Mastigocladopsis repens PCC 10914: one gene and its partner. The protein of the gene in region 1 binds, or shares a complex with, the protein of each later gene. Links are inferred from orthologs where the notes say so. Each region holds a gene or a part of one and is shown on either strand. Other genes may lie near its edges. The genes, in order: mnmG and mnmE.

Region 1 (9,871 bases):
ATTTCCTTCACGCAACAGTGCAGCTTCTCGCTGTCCAGCAGCAGCCGCTAAATCCTGTCTATTAGCGGCTTTTGCCTTTTCTACACGGATATGCCACCTTTGGATTTCTTGAGCAGTAGACAGAACTTGCTCTTGCGATCGCTTCTCCTGCAATTGTAAATCTGCAATGAGCTTTAAAGTGTCTTCCTCTTGCTCACGCAGCTGTTCTAACAACGCTTCCAACTCCAAATGCGGATTATTACGCAAGAATTCTTCCAAGCGGTTTTCCAGAAACCGACTAAAATCGTCAAATAAGCCCACTGCGACAACTCCAGAGGTTAGGTGCTTTTTTATTGTAGTCATTATTATCGGGCCGGGAAAGCTGGTTTTATCCTGCTTGTGGCTTGTGTCAACTCACAACCGTTAACCCACCTCTACGTATTCACTATGTATTTTCAAGTCTGACTACTATTTCCCACTTTGGTAGTGGTAGAGGACAATTCATAGATCAAGTTGTCTGAATTGTACCCGTTCGAGGTCTAGAAGTCTTGAAATACTCAGCCTATATTGGGCTTTATCCGGGATACTTGGTGCGGTTCCTTTCGGAGAAATCTATTATCGCCCACTAACCATCTAAATACTCAACTTTGAGAGGTAAAAATGACGCAAGATGCAATCTTCAGTCCATTCTTTGCAACAGTGTTTCTGACACTCCTGGTTTGGGTATATATGTACATCCGCCGTATTAGTTTCATTACAAGTAGAAAGATGCGCTCGCAGGATCTTACTGTACCTGGCACACTGGCGCAGATTTCGCCACCAAACGTATCCAATCCATCCGATAACCTCAAGAACCTGTTTGAGATCCCAGTACTTTTTTATGCACTCGTTCTATACCTGTTCATCACAAAGCAGGTGGATACAGTGTATGTGAACGCTGCGTGGGTCTTTGTTGTATTTCGCGTATTGCATAGCGCTGTCCATTAGACATCTCCGGAAAATAAATAATTCCTGGTAAAATCATATACAAATGTATTTTTACCAAACTATTGTGGGTTCTCTATTTGAGCATATTCAACATCATCCTCTAGATGCACAGCGTTTAATTGGTCTCAAGTATGAGCAATTAGAGCAACTTTTAGAACAAGCGAGAGAGGTGCATAACCAAAAACAAGTATCATCTGAGTCTAAAAAGGTAAGAATTATTGCGGGTGGAGGAGGTCGCAGACCTAAACTGTCGTTGGAAGAGCAAATAATTTTAACTTTGACATATCTCAGACATTTAACAACATTTCAATTGCTGGGCATCCAATTTGGGGTAAGTGAGACAACTGCAAACGATACATTCAATTATTGGTTTCCAATTCTAGGAGAATTATTACCACCAAGCCTACTTGAGCAGGTAAAAAAAAACTCAAGTGACTACCAAGTTGTTCAAGAAATTTTAACCGAGTTTGAGCTAATAGTAGATAGCTATGAACAGCCAAGAGAGCGGCCTGGGGAATATGAAGAGCAAAAAGAATATTACTCTGGCAAAAAGAAAAACCATACTATGAAAAATCAAATTATCGTTTTACCTGAGGGGAAAGATATTATTGATGTAGTAGCAGGAAAACCAGGAACAAAAAGTGACATCAATTTATTTCGGGAACATCAAAAAGGATTTGACCCCAATCAGAGGTTTCATGGTGACAAAGCATACGCAGGAGAAGAATCAATCAAGACCCCAACGAAAAAGCCAAAAAAACAAGAATTAACTCCGGAACAAAAAGAACGAAATAAAGAATTGGCCAAGGAACGAATATTTGTTGAACATTTAATTCGTGTCGTGAAAATATTCCGAGTAGCCCAAGAACGGTTTCGGTTAAATCCTAATAAATATGAACAAATAATTATGACTATTTGTGGACTTGTAAGACTCCGACTTGGAACCTTAGTTTTCTCATCATAAAAGAGCGGAATAATTCTCAAGTACAATTCCTGTACATAGCCACTTATTTTTGCCCTCTTCTTAATAAGAAACATCTCAAACCCTTATTGTTACGTGTTGTCTAGCTCACTTTTGGAATTGGCGATTGCGCGAAGCGCAGTGCCCCTTGGGCAATCGCACGCTAAAAGTCACTTCGGCAAACAATTTGAGTATTTTCGGAGATGTCTATTGCACATTCAATCTCATCATGCTTCGATTCTACTTGTACCTCATTGCCACACTTGCAGTGTGGTTCATCGCGCTCCGCGCAGCCCTTACACACTTTGTGGGTAGCTTATAAGTCTTTCAAGATAAGCATTTCAGGATTTTACATTATCTTGATACAATCAACCCTAATAAGCTCGACGCGCCTTGCGCGGCTCCCTCTGGGAGCATCGCGCCTGTGCGGCGATCGCTGCGTGCCATCGCAGTCCATAATCTATGTAGTTCAATTCTACCACTTACTTGAAACTGCCCAGCAAACACTTCTTTATTTTTACTTTATGAATTAGATCTAAAGAGGTGTTATCCAATAGTTAATTCCCCCAACAACTTTATTTTGAAAACCAAATTGGGTCAATCTTTCTGGTGGTAAACCGACATAAGTCCAGTGAAGCGTATCATATTCTACAGTCCGATACCAACCATTTTTATTAAGAGCTTGTTTCTGCACTTCATTTGATACTCTTAAATCAACTGCTAGTCCCCAAAGATGTTGTGATGTGCCTGGAGGTGCAACAACACCAAGAATTTTTGTTTCCTTACCCAGCTGCACTTGTTCTAAAGTATTTCTGTTTGCGTATTTCTGCCAAAATCTTAAATTGGTAGCAAAACTGCGAGTACAATCACTAGCGCCATAACCTGATTTTAGAGGAATTTGTACTTGCATTGCTATATTTAAAGCATCTGCCGCTGACTTTTGTAAATAACAGTTACTTGTACCATTTACTTTACTCAGTGTTAGAGTAGATTGAAACTGTTTTGTTTCCTGCTCGTTATTAAATACAACTTTTGGCGGTAGTTTAATTTCAGGTTTTTGATTGATGAAAACTGCACCATATGCTCGCAGTAATATGTATTCAAATGTGTTAGGAGCAGGAATTGTTGGTAAATGACCTGTAATTGCTGCCAAAAACCGCTCTTTGTCAGTCAAATTCGGGTTGGGAATTGGAGGTAGGTTTGGAGTGGGAGATATGACTCGTTGAGGAAGATTTGTACAATTTATAATTAAGTTTCTATCGTCCACAGAAGGAGCAATTAGACAATTTGCTGTATTTTGAATATTTGCCATGACCATATGGCGTGTGATTGCTTGACTAGCCACTAATGCAAAAGAAATAAAAGCAATTAGAATGTAAAAAAAGGCATTTTTAAAAAAGCGTTTCATTGTCCTAGTTTACGGTAGATATATCCTCTGGTTTCAATGGTGGCAATCACCCTATCAATCTTTCAATCGCTTTTCAAGAAAGCCAAAGCTCAAAATATACAATGCGATTGGAATTTACGGCGATGCAACCACTGTATCGGTTAACATTGAGATTGACTATATGCTTGCTTTAAAGTATGACCATGCACACTTGTGTTGAATTCCAAGACGCTTTTGATGTCATCGTCGTCGGTGCAGGTCACTCCGGTTGTGAAGCAGCCCTTGCTACCGCACGCCTTGGCTGTCGTACTTTACTGTTGACACTTAACTTGGATAAAATTGCTTGGCAACCCTGTAACCCAGCAGTGGGTGGTCCAGCAAAATCCCAGTTGACCCATGAGGTGGATGCCCTTGGCGGGGAAATGGGCAAAATGGCGGATCGCACTTATTTGCAAAAGCGCGTTCTCAACTCTTCACGGGGACCTGCGGTTTGGGCATTACGCGCCCAGACAGATAAACGAGAATATGCAGCTGTGATGAAGGCTCTTGTTGAGAACCAAGAAAACTTGACAATCCGCGAGGCAATGGTCACAGATTTGGTGCTGGGCACAAACGATGAGATTATCGGTCTTCAGACGTATTTTGGTGTGGCGTTTCAGTGCAAAGCAGTCATCTTGACGACGGGTACGTTCTTGGGAGGACGGATTTGGGTTGGTAACAAGTCAATGGCGGCGGGACGTGCTGGAGAATTTGCCGCCGAGGGTTTAACCCAAACCCTCAATCGCTTGGGATTTGAAACAGGAAGACTAAAAACGGGAACCCCCGCACGGGTAGACAAACGGTCTGTAGACTACAGTAAGATGATACCCCAGCCAGGAGATGAGGAAGTCCGCTGGTTTAGCTTTGACCCAGAGGTCTGGGTAGAACGGGAGCAGCTGCCTTGTTATATTACCCGCACCACACCCGAAACCCATCGCCTGATTCGGGAAAATCTACAACTATCCCCAGTTTATGGGGGGTGGGTGGATGCCAAAGGACCGCGTTATTGTCCCAGTATTGAAGATAAGATTGTACGCTTTGCCGACAAGGAAAGCCACCAAATTTTCATTGAACCCGAAGGACGAGATATCCCCGAACTTTATATTCAAGGGTTTTCTACAGGGTTGCCTGAAAATTTGCAACTGCAAATGTTACGGAGTCTCCCGGGTTTAGAAAACTGTGTCATGCTCCGCCCAGCTTATGCTGTAGAGTATGATTATTTACCTGCTACCCAGTGTTATCCCACAATGATGACTAAGAAGGTAGAAGGGCTGTTCTGTGCTGGACAAATTAACGGAACAACTGGCTATGAAGAAGCAGCAGCTCAAGGTTTGGTGGCTGGAATCAATGCAGCTCGTCTTGTTCGTGGTCAGGAAATGATTGTTTTCCCTCGTGAACAAAGTTACATCGGTACGCTAGTTGACGACCTATGTACGAAAGACTTACGGGAGCCTTACCGTATGCTCACAAGTAGATCCGAGTATAGACTAATACTACGGTCTGATAATTCCGACCAGCGCTTGACACCATTAGGATGGGAAATCGGCTTGATCGATGACCGACGTTGGGAGCTTTTTACTCGCAAGCAAGAGAAGATTGCAGCAGAAAAAGAACGGCTGTACGCCACACGGGTGAAAGAGCATGATGATATTGGAAGGGCGATCGCCCTTGCCACTCAACAAGCCATCAAAGGCTCAATTACCCTAGCTGACTTACTGCGGCGTCCAGGATTGCATTATGTAGACCTCGACAAATTCGGATTGGGAAATCCCAATCTCGATCGCATCGAGAAAGAAGGCGCAGAAATTGACATCAAGTATTCTGGCTATTTGCAAAGACAGCAAAATCAGATAGACCAAATTGCCCGTCAGGCTCACCGCCAGTTACCTGCGGACTTGGATTATGCAGCCATTGATACTCTTTCTAAAGAAGCACGGGAAAAACTGAGCAAGGTAAAACCCTTGACCATCGGTCAAGCTGCTCGCATTGGAGGCGTAAATCCAGCTGATATCAATGCCTTGCTCATTTATCTAGAATTACGTAAAACCAAAACCCAAAGGGAATTTCCAGCGTTGGCTTGAAAACAACTCCACAAGAGCGAGTATAGTGGTAGGGGAAATCTCAGGAGACTGGTATGATAGATGACATTAAATTAATAACTGGCATCATCAACAGTCCCTGGATTAAAGTAGAATTTCATACCAACTGTCAATCAACTCGTTGATTAAAACGAGAGATGGGATATTTTATCCAAAGTCTTTATTTGTAGGCAGGGGAAACGAAATTTATCTTCCCAGGAGCCAGAAGTTAACAACGCTATGTCACAAAAAGCCAATACGTATCTCATTCTTCCAGAATCATCAGAGGAGTTAATCGCCAGCGAACCCTGGTCAATAGAAACCTATGCTGATGGCTTGATGGATGAACTCTTTGCCGAAATCGACCTGATTCTGGATGGTAATGATAACCTACCTTTCCAAACGGCGCTGCCTCAAGAGCACATTCGTCATGTGCAAATGGTGACAGTACCGCAAATTGTCATCCCAGAAACACAGATCCGCCCCATACAGAAAGTTTCCAAAGCTAGGAACAACCCCTTGAGTACAGTAGTAGTAGGTACTCCAGGTGTTAGTAGACCCATAAGCAAACCACCTCAAAAATCTCAACAGACAAAGAGCATAGTGCTTTGGGTGGGAGTCACCATCGGATTAGCCATTGCTAGTGTTTTTTGGGTACTAAACTCTGGGCTGCTCAATCGTTTAGTTTCCAAATCACTTCAGCAAAGTCTCCTCAAACCGCAGGTGCAGCCCCAGCCAACCAAAGCGCAACCCCAATTGCCAACCAAAGCGCAAGTTGAGGCAGATTTGGTTAACTATATAATGGGAGCACTAGCAGTTATTGACAAACAAGAAGCAAAAAGCAATCTCAGGTTTGCAAAAACCGCCCTTACTACTGCTACTCCAGCCAACCAAACAGCCCTTGCATATATCACCCCTCAACCAACAGGTCATCTACCAGCACCCGTAGCTGCAAATAATGTCCCACCAGCCTCTAGCAACTCTACAAAGGTTGTTGAACGCATCTACATTCCGGTGTATCAAGCGCCACAGCCCATGCGCTACACGCTTCCACCTATTGCTGGCACTTCCAACCCCTTACCACCAGTAGCTACTACAGTCCCTAAGAAGACCTTGGCGAATGCTTCTAAACCTGCGCCTCCTGTCAAAATAGCCCTTAATAAGGGGCAAAAATCAGTCAAGCCTGCCACTGTACAAGCGCTTGCGGCTGTACGTCCAGAACTTAACCCTGTAGCTGTAGCCAAGCCTATGGCTGTACCGCCAGTTGAGCCTTCCAGCGTTGCAGCACCAGCACCAGCGCTCAGTCTAGCACCAGAAAAACAGGAAATGGCTTCCACAGTAACGACTCCAGAGCTTGCTGCTGTTTCCCACACCTTGGAAGGATTACTAGAGTTAGGGAACAAATCTGCTGCCTTATTTAAAATTAACGGCGTCAGTCGCCGCGTTGAAGTCGGTGAAGCTATCGGCTCAAGCGGTTGGACTTTGGTCAATGTTGCCAATGGCGAAGCCGTCATCCGCCGCAACGGTGAAGTCCGTTCGATTTATGCAGGTCAGACTTTTTAGTTATTGGTGTGAGGGGGTTACTTGATGGTCAAGAATATCTTGATAACCTATGCGCCCCCAACCCAATAACCACTTCTTGGCATTAAGTCCCTTTAATAACCGATAGGAAAAATTTCTTTGTGTCTTTGCATCAGCGTTGTGGCTGACTGACGATACTTACCAAAATCCCGTTTAAGTCACGCACGCGAGACACAATTTGTCCCCAAGGCATTCTTCGCGGCTTAACAACTTCTATGGCTCCTGCTTCCACAGCGATTGTGTATGCAGCGTCAACATCTGCTGCAATAATTGAGTTATAAATCCAACCGTCCAAGTATCGCGATTCGATGTCTGCTCTTGGTCACGGGTGAGCAAAATTCGCAGTGGGAACCGATTGCAGTCTGTAAATTCGAGTGCTAATTGTTGTTGTGCAATGTCTGCAATGCGAATGGGAGCCAAATACAAGAGTAAGCGTACTGTCACACATACAGCAGTTTTCATGTATTTGAACCATCATCGAACGTAGGGGCGTATGCCCTTACAGTGTGGTCTCTTTACCTGAAAATAGCTGTAAAAGCTTTTTTACGACAGTTTTCTCCAATGACAACAAAAATGGTTGATGTTCTTATTGCAACCGCACTCGATTTAGTTAATCCTAAGCATTTAAAACACTGGTTTACAAACTGTTGTTACTGTACCTCATAAACCTGCAATACGCTGTATCTTAATTTTTGCGCTATGGTTCTGACAAAATCAGAAAATATTTCAAAGCTGTAACAATAAAGCTTTGAAGATTCGATTTTCAGGAACTGATGGACAATTAACCTAGACAAACAACAAAGCGCCACAGGATTTCGTGCAGGATGCCGTGGCGCAATTTTTCAATAGTTATAACAGGGTGACATATCATGGCAAGCATCTTTGGCTTAATCTTCTTTTTATCTACTGTCTTGCTGGTTGTATCATCAGCTATAGAGCAAGCCGAAAGTAGAACAAGCAAAGTAGCTGTTATTCTGACTGTTGCGTTTGGCTTATCTCTCATTATCTACTGGTACGGAGAACAAAAGCTAGGAAGCGTAACGCAAGAAATTCAGGATTATCTAGTGTATGAGAATCTTTATTGTGAGTGAATGCCCAACTTACTACAAAGTATAGCAGACAGCTGGTAACTTGGTTTCAAGACTATCTATCGCGATGGCGGCGATGGCGAGCCTTTTGGGACAATCGCACTACTGCAACAACAGATTCACGAATATCTAGGTAAAAATCAGCTTGCATGATCCCAATCGCTCAGTAGCTCATGCTCCTGCTCTTTTCTCTGACGGGGTCGCAAAGGTGCTAAAGGAGTACCAATATTCGTGGGACGAAAAGATTGCTTCTTCTTAGCGGATTTGTTTTCCTGTTTGTTTGAGTCAATTTCTACAGTAGTCATGGTATTCACCTGTATGTTGTGGTTTCGGGGTTTGTGATTCTTGAGGCATCGATAAATCTGCAATCATTGCCTGAACCTTATCTATATGCCTACATCTCTATCAAGATCATCACTCTACAAAGAGTAATTTCCGGAAAAAGAAAAAACGAAGACAAACTCCCGAAGCGATGTACAGAATCTGTCTAATTATTTGATATTTGATAGAGTTACACTAACCACAATTTTCGCAATTGCTTGAGCGCAACGATAACAAGAGAAGATCAGCTCACATCCATTATGACACCTGCTGCCCGCACAGTCTCAACTCACGGGACTCCTGCCGAATTTTTCCCAAACTAGCAGCTTCTTGCAATGTCATGAAAGCATCAAAATCTTCTAACTCATACTTTGTCTTCAGAAGAATTCGCAATTGTTCTTCCGCTGCAACGCTGAGATATCCAGTTGTTATAGCCTCTTGAACGACATCACGGATTAACATCATAGCCGGAAAAATCTATGTGGTTCTGTTGACTACAACTTCTTCATGAGAAGTTTCGTTTTTGTCATCAATCTTTACAATAACTTGATGGAGCAGACTTTGTCATTCTTTAAGAGAATGGTTACGTTGCCTAAGATTGTGACTATGTATAAATTTCCAGAGGATTTTTACTGGGGTGCTGCGACTGCTGCGTATCAAATTGAAGGCGCATATCGAGAAGGTGGACGCAAGCCCAGCGTGTGGGATACCTTCAGCGCTACTCGGGGAAAGGTTCTTAACGGCGATACGGGTGCTGTAGCCTGCGACCATTACCATCGCTACAAAGCAGATGTCCAGCTCATGGCAGAATTGGGCATCAAACACTATCGCTTTAGTATCGCATGGACGCGCATCATTCCTGATGGTCGCGGCGCAGTCAATGAAGAGGGCATTGATTTCTACAAACGCTTGGTAGATTGCTTGCACGAGTACGGCATTACTCCTCATGCAACCTTGTATCACTGGGATACTCCCCAAGCACTAGAAGACTTGTATGGTACCTGGCAAAGTCGCCAGATAGCACACGATTACGCTGATTATGTCACAGTTGTGGTGAAGCGGTTGGGCGATCGCATCACCCATTGGATGACTCTCAACGAAATCCCCTGCTTTACCCACCTAAGTTATGATGTTGAGGAGCAACCACAGCACGCCCCAGGAAAACAACTCAGGAGTCGAAAGGAAGTTTGGCAAACTTCTCACCATGCCTTACTTGCTCATGGTACGGGATGCCAAGCCATTCGTGCTGCTTCACCCGTTCCCTGTCAAGTTTCCTTGGTGGATAACATCGCGGTTACAGTTCCCATCAACGAATCTCCTGCCAATATTGCAGCAGCAAAAAGCGCCTTCCACACCAATTGGGTGAATGGCGGCATTATTTTCCCAGCCCTAACTGGTACTTACAGTCCAGCAATGCTTCAGAAGCTGAAACAAGATGCCCCAGATATTC
Region 2 (9,888 bases), 3.0 Mb from region 1 along the record:
ATTAGGTTTGGTACACACAAGAGTAATATTTGGGACTAGCGCAGCAGGATAAAATAAACTACGAAGGCACGTAGACGCCCTCGGGCGTCTACAAGTCTATGGGGTTTATTTTTCCGGCGACAAGTCTACACTGTAGAGGGTTTTGCCTTCCAAATTAAGCAATGCTACTGTCATCACCTCTGTAGAACTATCAATTTTGACTGTGCCAAAGAATTGCAAACCCTCACTTGGAGGTCGATTTGGTTTCAAATCTGTCGGTATACCCAAAAATTTCACCTCTGGACCAAAGGTATTGTCGAGTTGGTTTGGTCCAAATGTGCCAGAGTTGAGAGGACCTGCTACGAACTCCCAGAAGGGTTTGAAGTCTTGAAACTGTGCTTTGTTGGGGTCGTAATAGTGCGCTGCTGTGTAGTGTACGTCTGCGGTTAACCAGACAACATTGCTGATATTGTTTTGTTTAATAAACCGTAGTAAATCGGCAAGTTCTAGTTCCCGTCCTAAGGCTGGACCGTCTCCGTTAGCGGCGTTTTCAAACTTGGTGCTACCATCCCGAACTACTAGTCCAATAGGCATATCACTTGCGATGACTTTCCATGTCGCTGTTGATTTCCGCAATCGGTTTTTCAACCAACGCACCTGTGCATTGCCTAAAAATGCCGTTTCTTCACTTTGTTCTGTCTGGCGATTTTCTGTATTTGGTCCCCGGTAGCTGCGCTCATCCAGCATGAAAATGTCTAGTAATGGACCATACTTGAAGGAGCGGTAAATTCTGGTTGGATCATCACCATCAATCCGAATGGGGAAGTATTCCAAAAATGCTTGATTTCCCCGCTGTGCTAATAAGGAAACGTCCTTGACTGTGTAGCGGTCATCGTCCAGTATCTCGCCAGGATACCAATTGTTTGTTACCTCGTGGTCATCCCATTGCGCTAGTATGGGAACCTGAGCATTGAAGCGACGAACGTTTTCATCTAATAGATTGTATATATAATTACCACGGAATTCTGCCAAAGTTTCGGCAACTTTTGATTTTTCAGCTGTGGTAATGTTTTTCCAGATACTGCCGTCATCTAAGTTGACTTCCGATTGGATAACGCCATCGGCATAGATAGTGTCGCCAGAGTGGATGAAAAAGTCTGGGTTGAGTTGCCGGATGGTTTCGTAAATCTTCATACCACCGAAGTCCGGATTAATACCCCATCCTTGACCTGCAGTGTCACCAGACCAAGCAAAGAATATATTTTGCCGATATGCAGGGGCAGTTCGGAAAGTCCCCTCGGCGGGGGCGCTGTAGATTTTTGTATCACCTGAGTCTTGGAAAGTCACTCGGTAGAATATCTGCTGAGATGATGGCAGGTTTTTGAGATAAACTCTTGCTGTATAGTCGCTGGCTTCTGAAGCAGTTGGTCCGACAACTTGTTGTGCATCACGGAAAGATTCATCAGTAGCATATTCTACAATCATCCGGGCAGGGCGATCGCTACGACTCCAAATAATAGCTCTATTGCCATTGATGTCACCACTGGCGACTCCATAAGGTATGGTGGGACGTTCTTTGTCAGAAGTGATTATGGCAGGTGCTTGAGCAAAAACTTGCGATTTTGATAAAACGTTTGTGGCAATGATTCCACCACTAGTGATGGCTGAACGCAGCAAAAACTGGCGACGGTTTAGCTTTTGTGGAGGGTTGGATTTCATAAGATTAAGAAAAAGTTTATTTGCGCGGATTTTACTCCAATCTTTAACCAAAATTTAACCGAATCAAAACGAAAACATTAGAGTAGGAAACCACGAATTACAAGAAATTTATCATATACGATAATACTTTAAACAAGACTAATAGTGCTAAAAGTTGTTAATATTGCACCCCACACATGATTTCTATGAATGAGAACGCCCCATAGTCCTAATGAATCGTTTCTCGCGTTTTCTCGAGGCAAGTATTCTTGAATTTTTCTTATTTTTTTGGCTTTTTGAATTCATGGAAATTCGCAAGAACACAGTCAAAAAGCCTTGAAAAAGCTTTTGCCTATTTCAAGCGATTAGGTGAATAGTTTTAGACTTGTTGCTGAATAATCTTTTCTTAACCTTATTACTTTATAAATTTAATCTTAGACATTCATAAATGAGGGTTTTGTCAAGACTCATTCTTATTAGGCAACAACTCTTTTCTTTTGCCTATTTCTACCAAGGCAAGCGGCTACCATCCCAAGAAAAAAACTGTCCACTATCGCCATCCTGAAGCTGTTCGATGACGGCTAGCAATTGGTTAACTGTGCGTTCCACTGAAAATAATTTTTCCTCTGGTACATTTACTTGAAATGGACGAGAAAGCCGTGTATCAGTTGTACCAGGGTGTAACATGACTACCAAAGTCTTGGGGCTAGTTCTTCTATACTCAATAGCTGCTGTTCGCATTAACATATTGAGTGCAGCTTTCGAGGCTCGATACCCATACCAGCCTCCTAGCTGGTTATCACCAATACTGCCTACTTTAGCAGAAATACTGAGAAAAACGCTGCGCTCATGATGACGGAATAGAGGTAACAGGTGTTTAGTAAGTAGAATAGCCCCAATACTGTTGACTTGAAAGTACCGCATCAAATACTCTGGATTGATACGTCTTAAACTTTTTTCTGGTTGCAAAGCACCATCATGTAGCAATCCTACACAGTTGACAACTAAGTGAAGCTTGTTAACAGCTACACTGATCTGTTGAACAACTTCAACAATCTGTGGCTCCTCAGTAATATCCATCGACAGACAAGTTAATCTGTCAGAATGTTGGCTTTCAAGAGTTAATAACTCGGACGCAGACTCTGGCAGACGATAGGTTGCATACACTTTGGTAAACCTGTCATCTTGCAGTAATTTTTGCACAAAACCTAAACCAATGCCTTGGCTTGCTCCGACAATCAATGCATTGGCGTTGTTAATTCCTTCGAGAAAAGACATTCGTTTCTATTCACAAACTTTGTAAATAAATTTAAACCATCCAATGGCAGATGAGAAGCCTGTGCTAAGTTTCAATGCTAAAATTGTCACAACGAAGCGCGAAGACGTGTAGACGCCCTTTGGGCGTCTGTGTGGTTTACTTCCCAATACAAAACTTACTAAAAATCCGCTCAAGAACTGATTCTGTCACTTCTTCCCCTGTAATTTCCCCTAAAGCATAAATTGCACCTCGCAGGTCAATTGTCCAGAAATCAAGAGGTAACTGCTGGGCAATTGTCGCTTGCACCTGTTCCAGGGATGTTTTCGCTTTTACCAATGCTGCTGCTTGTCGTTGGTTAATGGCTAAATCCAAGTCTGCGGCTTGCACTTTGCCTGAACTGACTGCTTCCAAAATCGCTGCTTCTAACGCTGCAATACCTTGGTTTTGAGCAGCTGCTGTTTTGACAACCTGTTTAATGGTGTTGGGTATCCCAACATCAAACCTATCATGGCACGTCTGGACAAGGTCAATTTTATTAATCACTAAAATTAACGGACGGTGTTGCACCTGTTCGTAAATTTCTAGGTCTGCTGCTGTCCAACCTGCTTGGGCATCAATGGTCAACAGCACTAAGTCGGCTGCACTCGCTGCACGGCGGGAACGCTCAACCCCTATCTTTTCTACTTGGTCTTGTGTTTGGCGAATTCCTGCTGTATCGAGTACCTGTACGGGAATTCCGCCGACAACCAATTGTGATTCCACCACATCACGGGTTGTACCGGGTAAGTCGGTGACGATCGCTCTGTCAGTTCTGCTCCAAGCGTTCAATAAGCTCGATTTTCCTACATTCGGACGCCCGACGATCGCCACTTTCAAACCCGTACGCAACAGTTCCCCTTTGTCAGCAGTTGCCAAAATGCGGGAAATTTCCACAGAAATTTTCTCGATTTCTGATATGATGGCTTTATCATCCAAAGGTGGCAAATCTTCCTCAAAATCTATCCGTGCTTCAATTTCTGCTAAAACATCTAAGCAGTTAGCGCGTAACTGACGGATAGGATAAGCTAATTTCCCTTGTAAACCTACGAGTGCTGCTTGTGCTGCTTGGGGCGATCGCGCTCCCACTAAATCGGCAATACTTTCTGCCTGAGTTAAATCTAGTCGCCCATTCAAAAACGCCCGTAGGGTAAATTCTCCTGGTTGTGCTAGTCTTGCGCCATTTTCGAGACATAATTGCAAGACCTGCTGCACCACCATAATTCCCCCGTGACAGTGGAATTCCACCACATCTTCACGGGTGTAAGAACGAGGTGCTTTCATGAGGAGCAAAAGTGCTTCATCCACCAGTTGCTGCGTTTGGGGATGGCGGATGTAACCATAGAGGATGTGGTGGCTTTCCCAAACTTGACGCCCTGGTGCATAAAAAAGAGTTTGAGCAATTTGCATTGCTTCCAAACCGGACACGCGCACAATGCCGACGCTACCCTGTTGAGGAACAACAGCAGTGGCGATCGCGGCGATGGTTCCAGTGGTAGCAAAAATTTCCGACATCTGCGCCCTTTTAACCAAGATATTGAATCTATATTCGATTGTAGAGACATTACAATGCAACTGTAGAGGCGTGGCGTGCCACGTCTCTACAGTTTTTTAGATTTTAGAAATGTTGCATGGAAGATCCACACGGCAATCACAAGGTTAAGATTTACTAGAGCAACACAAGTCTTTGTGCTCCACAGTAGGAATTGCTGTAGATGACTGCCGTTCTGAAAATGACTACTCAGGAGGTTTGCGTGGAAGAGGATAAGGGAAATAATCCTGAAACCAAAACCAACGACAGCGCTTTAGATGAAAAATCCCATGTAGAGGAGGCGTCAAAGTTCATCCAAGAGACTTCTTTAGAAAAAATGCATGAAATAGCTGAAGCAGCACGACTCAAAAAACTTATGGAACCTCCAAAATGGGTTTTTCCAGAAGATACTTAAGATTGAGTAGAACGCAGAACGCAGAATGACCCCACGGATAAACCCGGGGGATTCAGCCACCGAAAGAATGTTTCTTTTCTCCATAATTAAAAACAGGCGGCTCTTGACCTCTACTCTTCACCCAGTTGTATAGAACTTGGCTGACCACAGCCTACGTATTCGTAGTTAATTCTGAGTTCTGACAACTGAGTTCTGAGTTCTTTTTCGGTAAATAAAGAAGAGTGAAGAATGAAGAATGAAAAAACTTCTTCTATCTTTATCTCTTCTTTTTTTTTTAGAGCATAAACTCTACAAAACATCTGGCTCAATATTCAATTCTCGTAGTTTTGCGACTAAACGCTCAACTCGTTGCGTTTGTTGAAAAGCAACGTCTTCCAGTGTTGAAATGAGTTGCCCATTTAGAGTAAAAAAGCGCAACTTGAGCTGATGAATACCTAAGTATAAACATAGCTATTGACTCCATAACCAGCCTTGGGGATTGGGTTCCAAAAGATAACATCTTTTGGTTTTGGAATCTCTAAATCTTTGGCGACAGAAATGGCGGGAAGTCTCTGGGTGCTACAAGTTTAGTCTAGCAGTGACAGACTCGTAGTTGCGATAGATGTGCAACGACAAAGACAATGACCAATCTTGTAGCTATCTAACTGTCTTCTGCAAAGTTTCGATGACTCCATACATTTGTACAGGATCGAGGACTCGCAGTAAGCTGCTTTGAGTCACAATACCGAGTCCCGTCCCTCCATGCCAAGACACCACCAATCTTCTCGTATGTCGCCGTTGCATCTGGTGAAGAGCAGTCCATAAAGAATCCTCAGGATTGAGCAGAAATAGGGGTGTACTCATCACAGTTTGGGCCAGAACTTCAGATAGATTCACTTGCATTGCCTGAAATTGTACAATGTCTTGCTCAGTGACGATTCCGATCGGAAGGTGAACGAATTGTCCCAAATCTGACTGTAGTTGTTCCTCGGTAATTACGACACAGCTAATCCGAAACTCTGCCATGACCTGAGCTAAAGTCAATACCGAAACAGTCCTTGGGGCACGAATGACATGGGTTGTCATCACATCTGCCACACGCATGAACTTCAGGAGATGAACAGGGCGTAAAATGTTACGAATACTCTCGTGAGAAACAACACCAATAACTTCGCCCTTTTGTCCTACTATCGGCAGGTGGCGAATGCGATATCGCCGAAATAGAAATAAAGCAGCAAAAACATCTTTAAAAGCAGCTTGCTCTAGGGTAATCACTGGCTGCGTCATGACTTCAGCTATTGTCACCGTTCCAAAATCGATGCCATCTGCCGTTAGCCGTACAATATCCCGTTCTGTAAAAATTCCCAGTAACTCTGTTAAGTGCATCACTAAGACACAGCTAGAGCCTGTCTCATATATGGTAAATGCATTTGCTGGTGAATGAACACCAGATAAGGAGCAACTGTGAATTTGCTTTTGGTTCATTAAAGCAATGACATCTACCAGCAATGTTGTCGGTGCAACAGTGAGTGGTTGATAGTCTATTGCCGCCTCTATTGCTGGTTCACTCAGCAGCAGGTCATCAAGTTGCATGGCTGATTTGTCTAAGGAACACTGTTTCATAATGTAGCAAGACTTGACGAATTCCTTACCTGTTTCAATCCGTGGTAAATTTTGTTACTTTTCGTTACATTTGCTTGGGACTTAAAATCTAAGAGCAATTGAGACAACCTGGTATCTATTTTGATAGATGCCAGGTGGTATGATTTGGTCTGCATATGTAAATGAAAAAACTGTAGAGATGCGTTAAAATGAGCGCCACTGAAACAACAATAGGAGTGAGAAAAACTCAACTCGCAAGCAGGCTCCAATCGGCTTTACAAGTGTGCATCAATGCTCCTATGACAGTGTGCTGCGTGTCTCTTAGACGAAAATCGTTATTCTTTTATGTCTAATACCACCTGGACTCGTCACCACATTCTTTCCCTAGCTGATTTCACCACAGTTGAGTACGATACTGTTTTGCAAACTGCTGCCAGTTTTCAAGAAGTCCTATCAAGGCGCACGAAAAAAGTACCAACCTTGCAGGGACAGGTGGTGGCGAATTTATTTTTTGAGTCATCAACCCGCACTCGCAGCAGTTTTGAACTCGCTGCTAAACGGCTCTCGGCAGATACGCTAAACTTTGCCTCAGCAACGTCTTCCATGACAAAAGGAGAGACGATTCTCGACACGGCAAAGACTTACTTGGCAATGGGAACTGATATTATGGTGATTCGCCATCGGGAGGCGGGAGTCCCCAATGCGATCGCCCAAGAAATGGATCGTCTAGGAGTCCGAGTCAGTGTCCTCAATGCTGGTGATGGTCAACATGAGCATCCTTCTCAAGCCCTGCTAGACTTATTTACTATCTGTACTCTCCTTGACCCTGATCTTCCCCGCATCGAACTTTTAAAAGATAAAAAGATTGCCATTGTTGGGGATATTCTACATTCGCGGGTAGCACGCTCGAATATCTGGAGTTTTACAGCAAGTGGCGCTCATGTGCATCTAGCAGCACCACCCACACTCTTACCTAAATTATTCTTAGATTACGGTGAAAGCAGACCAGGCAAACTGTTTCTCCATTGGGAGTTAGAACCCGCTTTGCAAGATGCTGATTTTGTCATGACTTTGCGCTTGCAAAAGGAACGGATGACTGCTCATTTATTGCCTTCTTTACGAGAATATCACCAAATGTTTGGTATTACACACTCAAGGCTGCAACTGTGTAAGCCAAATGTCAAAGTTTTGCACCCTGGTCCAGTTAACCGTGGTGTCGAAATTAGCTCAGAATTGATGGATGACCCGGAATTTAGCTTAATTCAAGCTCAAGTGAGCAGTGGTGTTGCCGTTCGCATGGCGCTGCTCTACTTAATTGGTAGCGGTAAGAGTTAGTGGTTAGTAGTTAGTGGTTAGTAGAGAGTAGAAACAACTCACAACTCACCACTAACAACCAAAATATTAGTGTTGTTCGGGAAATTACCCATAATCAAACTTCTTTGTAGTGAGGACTTTAGTCCTCACTACCAATTTATTCTCCCGTAATCGACAATTCATCAACCCAGATTTTGGGACACACACCTCCGGGAGTCAACTCTGGTTCTTTTTCCACAAAAATAATCGACTTGAGGAGTTCTAGAAAATCTCCTGCAACAGTTGCTGATTCAATGCTTGTCTTCACACCATTATTGACAAGCCAACCATCAAATGGTAAAGAAAAAGAACCTTGTAAGGCTTTCACCCCTGCATGAAGAGCTTGCAAATCATCAATAAAAATCACATTTTCAGCGGTTTCCAGGCTCAATTCCTGTTCACCAGGTGCGGCTGCAAAGACGTGATAAAAGTTGGGGCTGACAGAGACTTTTGCACCAATATTGGCGTTACCTGTCGGCTTGGCATTCATTCTTTTAGCAGTCCCTGCACTGTGGAGAAAGCCTGTTAAAATACCATTTTCAATTAATGAAACTTTACGGGTAGGAGTTCCTTCGCCATCAAAAGTTTCTGCACCAATGTTTGCCGGATGCAGTGCATCATCGCACACCGAAAGCAGAGGAGAAGCAATTTGCTTGCCTAAATCATCAGGGCTAGATAAACTTTGCTTGTCCAGAATACTTTGAGCATTAAACAAGTTGGAAAAAGCACCCAATAGACTCAAGAAAGCATCTGGTGAGAAAACAACTCGATATTTACCAGACTTGATTTTTTCGTAGTTCAAGTGGCTGATAGTTTTCTCTGCCGTTTCTTTGATACAACCATTGATGTCTAGAGTATCTAAACTTTGGCTGATTCTAAAAGCGCCACCACTGCGGGGTTTTCTCCCGTCTTCGTCAGTTTTGCTGTAAAGATAAATCGATGCTATTGAGCCAGATTCTGTTCTCATTGCACCATCGCTGTTGAGATAGAATTTGTCAATATCTCTTTGCGCCAAACTATTGTATGGTACTCCTTGAATAGCCGGATGAGCTGCTAGAACTTCTTTTTCAGCCGCTAACAGGCTTTCTATCAGTTGAGAAACAGGTGCTTGGGGTGCTTTCTCGTGTGATGAATTAGGAATAGGAACAGTAGACTCTGGGCTAAAATCAGGGACATTTTCTTTCACACCAAAGAAACTCGCTTCGTAAGCTGTTTTTAAAGCTAATTCAAGTCCTTGGGGGTCTACATCTGTCGTGCTGGTGACACCCATTGTATTGTCTTCATTCCAGACACGCACGGTGACACCAGAAAGATTAGAGGCTTTCACTTGCTTAGGCTCACCTTGATCCACTTGTACACCAGTTTGGTCTACAGTTGAACCATAGATGTCGAATTTTTTAATGCCAATCTTCTCAGCAGTTTCCTTGGCGTAAGTTGCAATTTCGTTGATATTCGGCATAGTTCATCAATTTTGAATTTTGAATTTCAAACCACAGATGGACACAGATGGACACAGATAAATTACATCGGTGTAGCCTACGGCACGGCTTACGCCTACATCTGTGTTCATCTGTGGTTCTAAAAATAAATAGGCATCTTCTGTTGGGTGAGCGATCGCCCACCCGAAGATAATTTAGCGTCCGCCTACGGTAATCGAATCAACCTTGATGTGAGGCTGTCCTACGGTTGTGTAGATACTGCCACTGACAGAACCACAGAAGCCGGGTGCAAGAGACAAATCTTGGGAACACATGGAAATTTTGTTCATAATTTCCTTCGCTTCACCAATGAGGATAGCTCCCTTGAGTGGCTTGGTAATTTTGCCATTTTCAATCAAATAAGCTTCGTCTACACCAAAGTTAAATTGACCTGTAGCACCAACGCTACCGCCACCCATCTTTTTGCAGTAAATACCTTTATCTATAGAGGCAAATAAATCTTCACTGCTATATTCGCCAGTAGCAATGTAGGTGTTACGCATCCGGCTTGCAGCAGCAAAGGTAAAATTCTGGCGGCGTCCACTACCGGTTCTGGGAT

The links.
Region 2: the proteins of mnmG (region 1) and mnmE are in contact, whole or in part, in a solved structure (PDB 9HIP), measured with the Escherichia coli proteins. The link is inferred for Mastigocladopsis repens PCC 10914 from one-to-one orthologs.

What each region holds. Positions count from the first base shown.
Region 1 is NZ_JH992901.1:3,566,934-3,576,804, reverse strand. What follows is about bases 3,004-5,972. They hold mnmG (tRNA uridine-5-carboxymethylaminomethyl(34) synthesis enzyme MnmG), read left to right. Parts: upstream 3,004-3,511; coding sequence 3,512-5,434; downstream 5,435-5,972. Other genes in these bases: MAS10914_RS0118095 (hypothetical protein), read left to right, coding at 5,672-5,972; MAS10914_RS0118105 (D-alanyl-D-alanine carboxypeptidase family protein), read right to left, coding at 3,004-3,335. Also shown: MAS10914_RS0118120 (TIGR04376 family protein), read right to left, coding at 1-300; MAS10914_RS0118115 (MAPEG family protein), read left to right, coding at 640-966; MAS10914_RS0118110 (IS5/IS1182 family transposase), read left to right, coding at 1,010-1,930; MAS10914_RS35665 (hypothetical protein), read right to left, coding at 2,282-2,434; more of MAS10914_RS0118105, read right to left, coding at 2,463-3,003; more of MAS10914_RS0118095, read left to right, coding at 5,973-6,994; MAS10914_RS36665 (VOC family protein), read right to left, coding at 7,125-7,244; MAS10914_RS0118090 (hypothetical protein), read right to left, coding at 7,226-7,474; MAS10914_RS0118085 (hypothetical protein), read left to right, coding at 7,882-8,103; MAS10914_RS35010 (hypothetical protein), read right to left, coding at 8,241-8,405; MAS10914_RS0118075 (hypothetical protein), read right to left, coding at 8,680-8,886; MAS10914_RS0118070 (GH1 family beta-glucosidase), read left to right, coding at 9,028-9,871. UniProt on the Escherichia coli protein: NAD-binding protein involved in the addition of a carboxymethylaminomethyl (cmnm) group at the wobble position (U34) of certain tRNAs, forming tRNA-cmnm(5)s(2)U34.
Region 2 is NZ_JH992901.1:548,394-558,281, reverse strand. What follows is about bases 2,290-5,275. They hold mnmE (tRNA uridine-5-carboxymethylaminomethyl(34) synthesis GTPase MnmE), read right to left. Parts: upstream 4,487-5,275; coding sequence 3,092-4,486; downstream 2,290-3,091. Other genes in these bases: MAS10914_RS0104565 (hypothetical protein), read left to right, coding at 4,687-4,917; MAS10914_RS0104575 (SDR family NAD(P)-dependent oxidoreductase), read right to left, coding at 2,290-2,955. In the rest of the region: MAS10914_RS0104580 (alkaline phosphatase D family protein), read right to left, coding at 106-1,698; more of MAS10914_RS0104575, read right to left, coding at 2,185-2,289; MAS10914_RS0104550 (CBS domain-containing protein), read right to left, coding at 5,554-6,489; MAS10914_RS0104545 (aspartate carbamoyltransferase catalytic subunit), read left to right, coding at 6,844-7,833; MAS10914_RS0104540 (TldD/PmbA family protein), read right to left, coding at 7,970-9,310; MAS10914_RS0104535 (TldD/PmbA family protein), read right to left, coding at 9,485-9,888. UniProt on the Escherichia coli protein: Exhibits a very high intrinsic GTPase hydrolysis rate. Involved in the addition of a carboxymethylaminomethyl (cmnm) group at the wobble position (U34) of certain tRNAs, forming tRNA-cmnm(5)s(2)U34.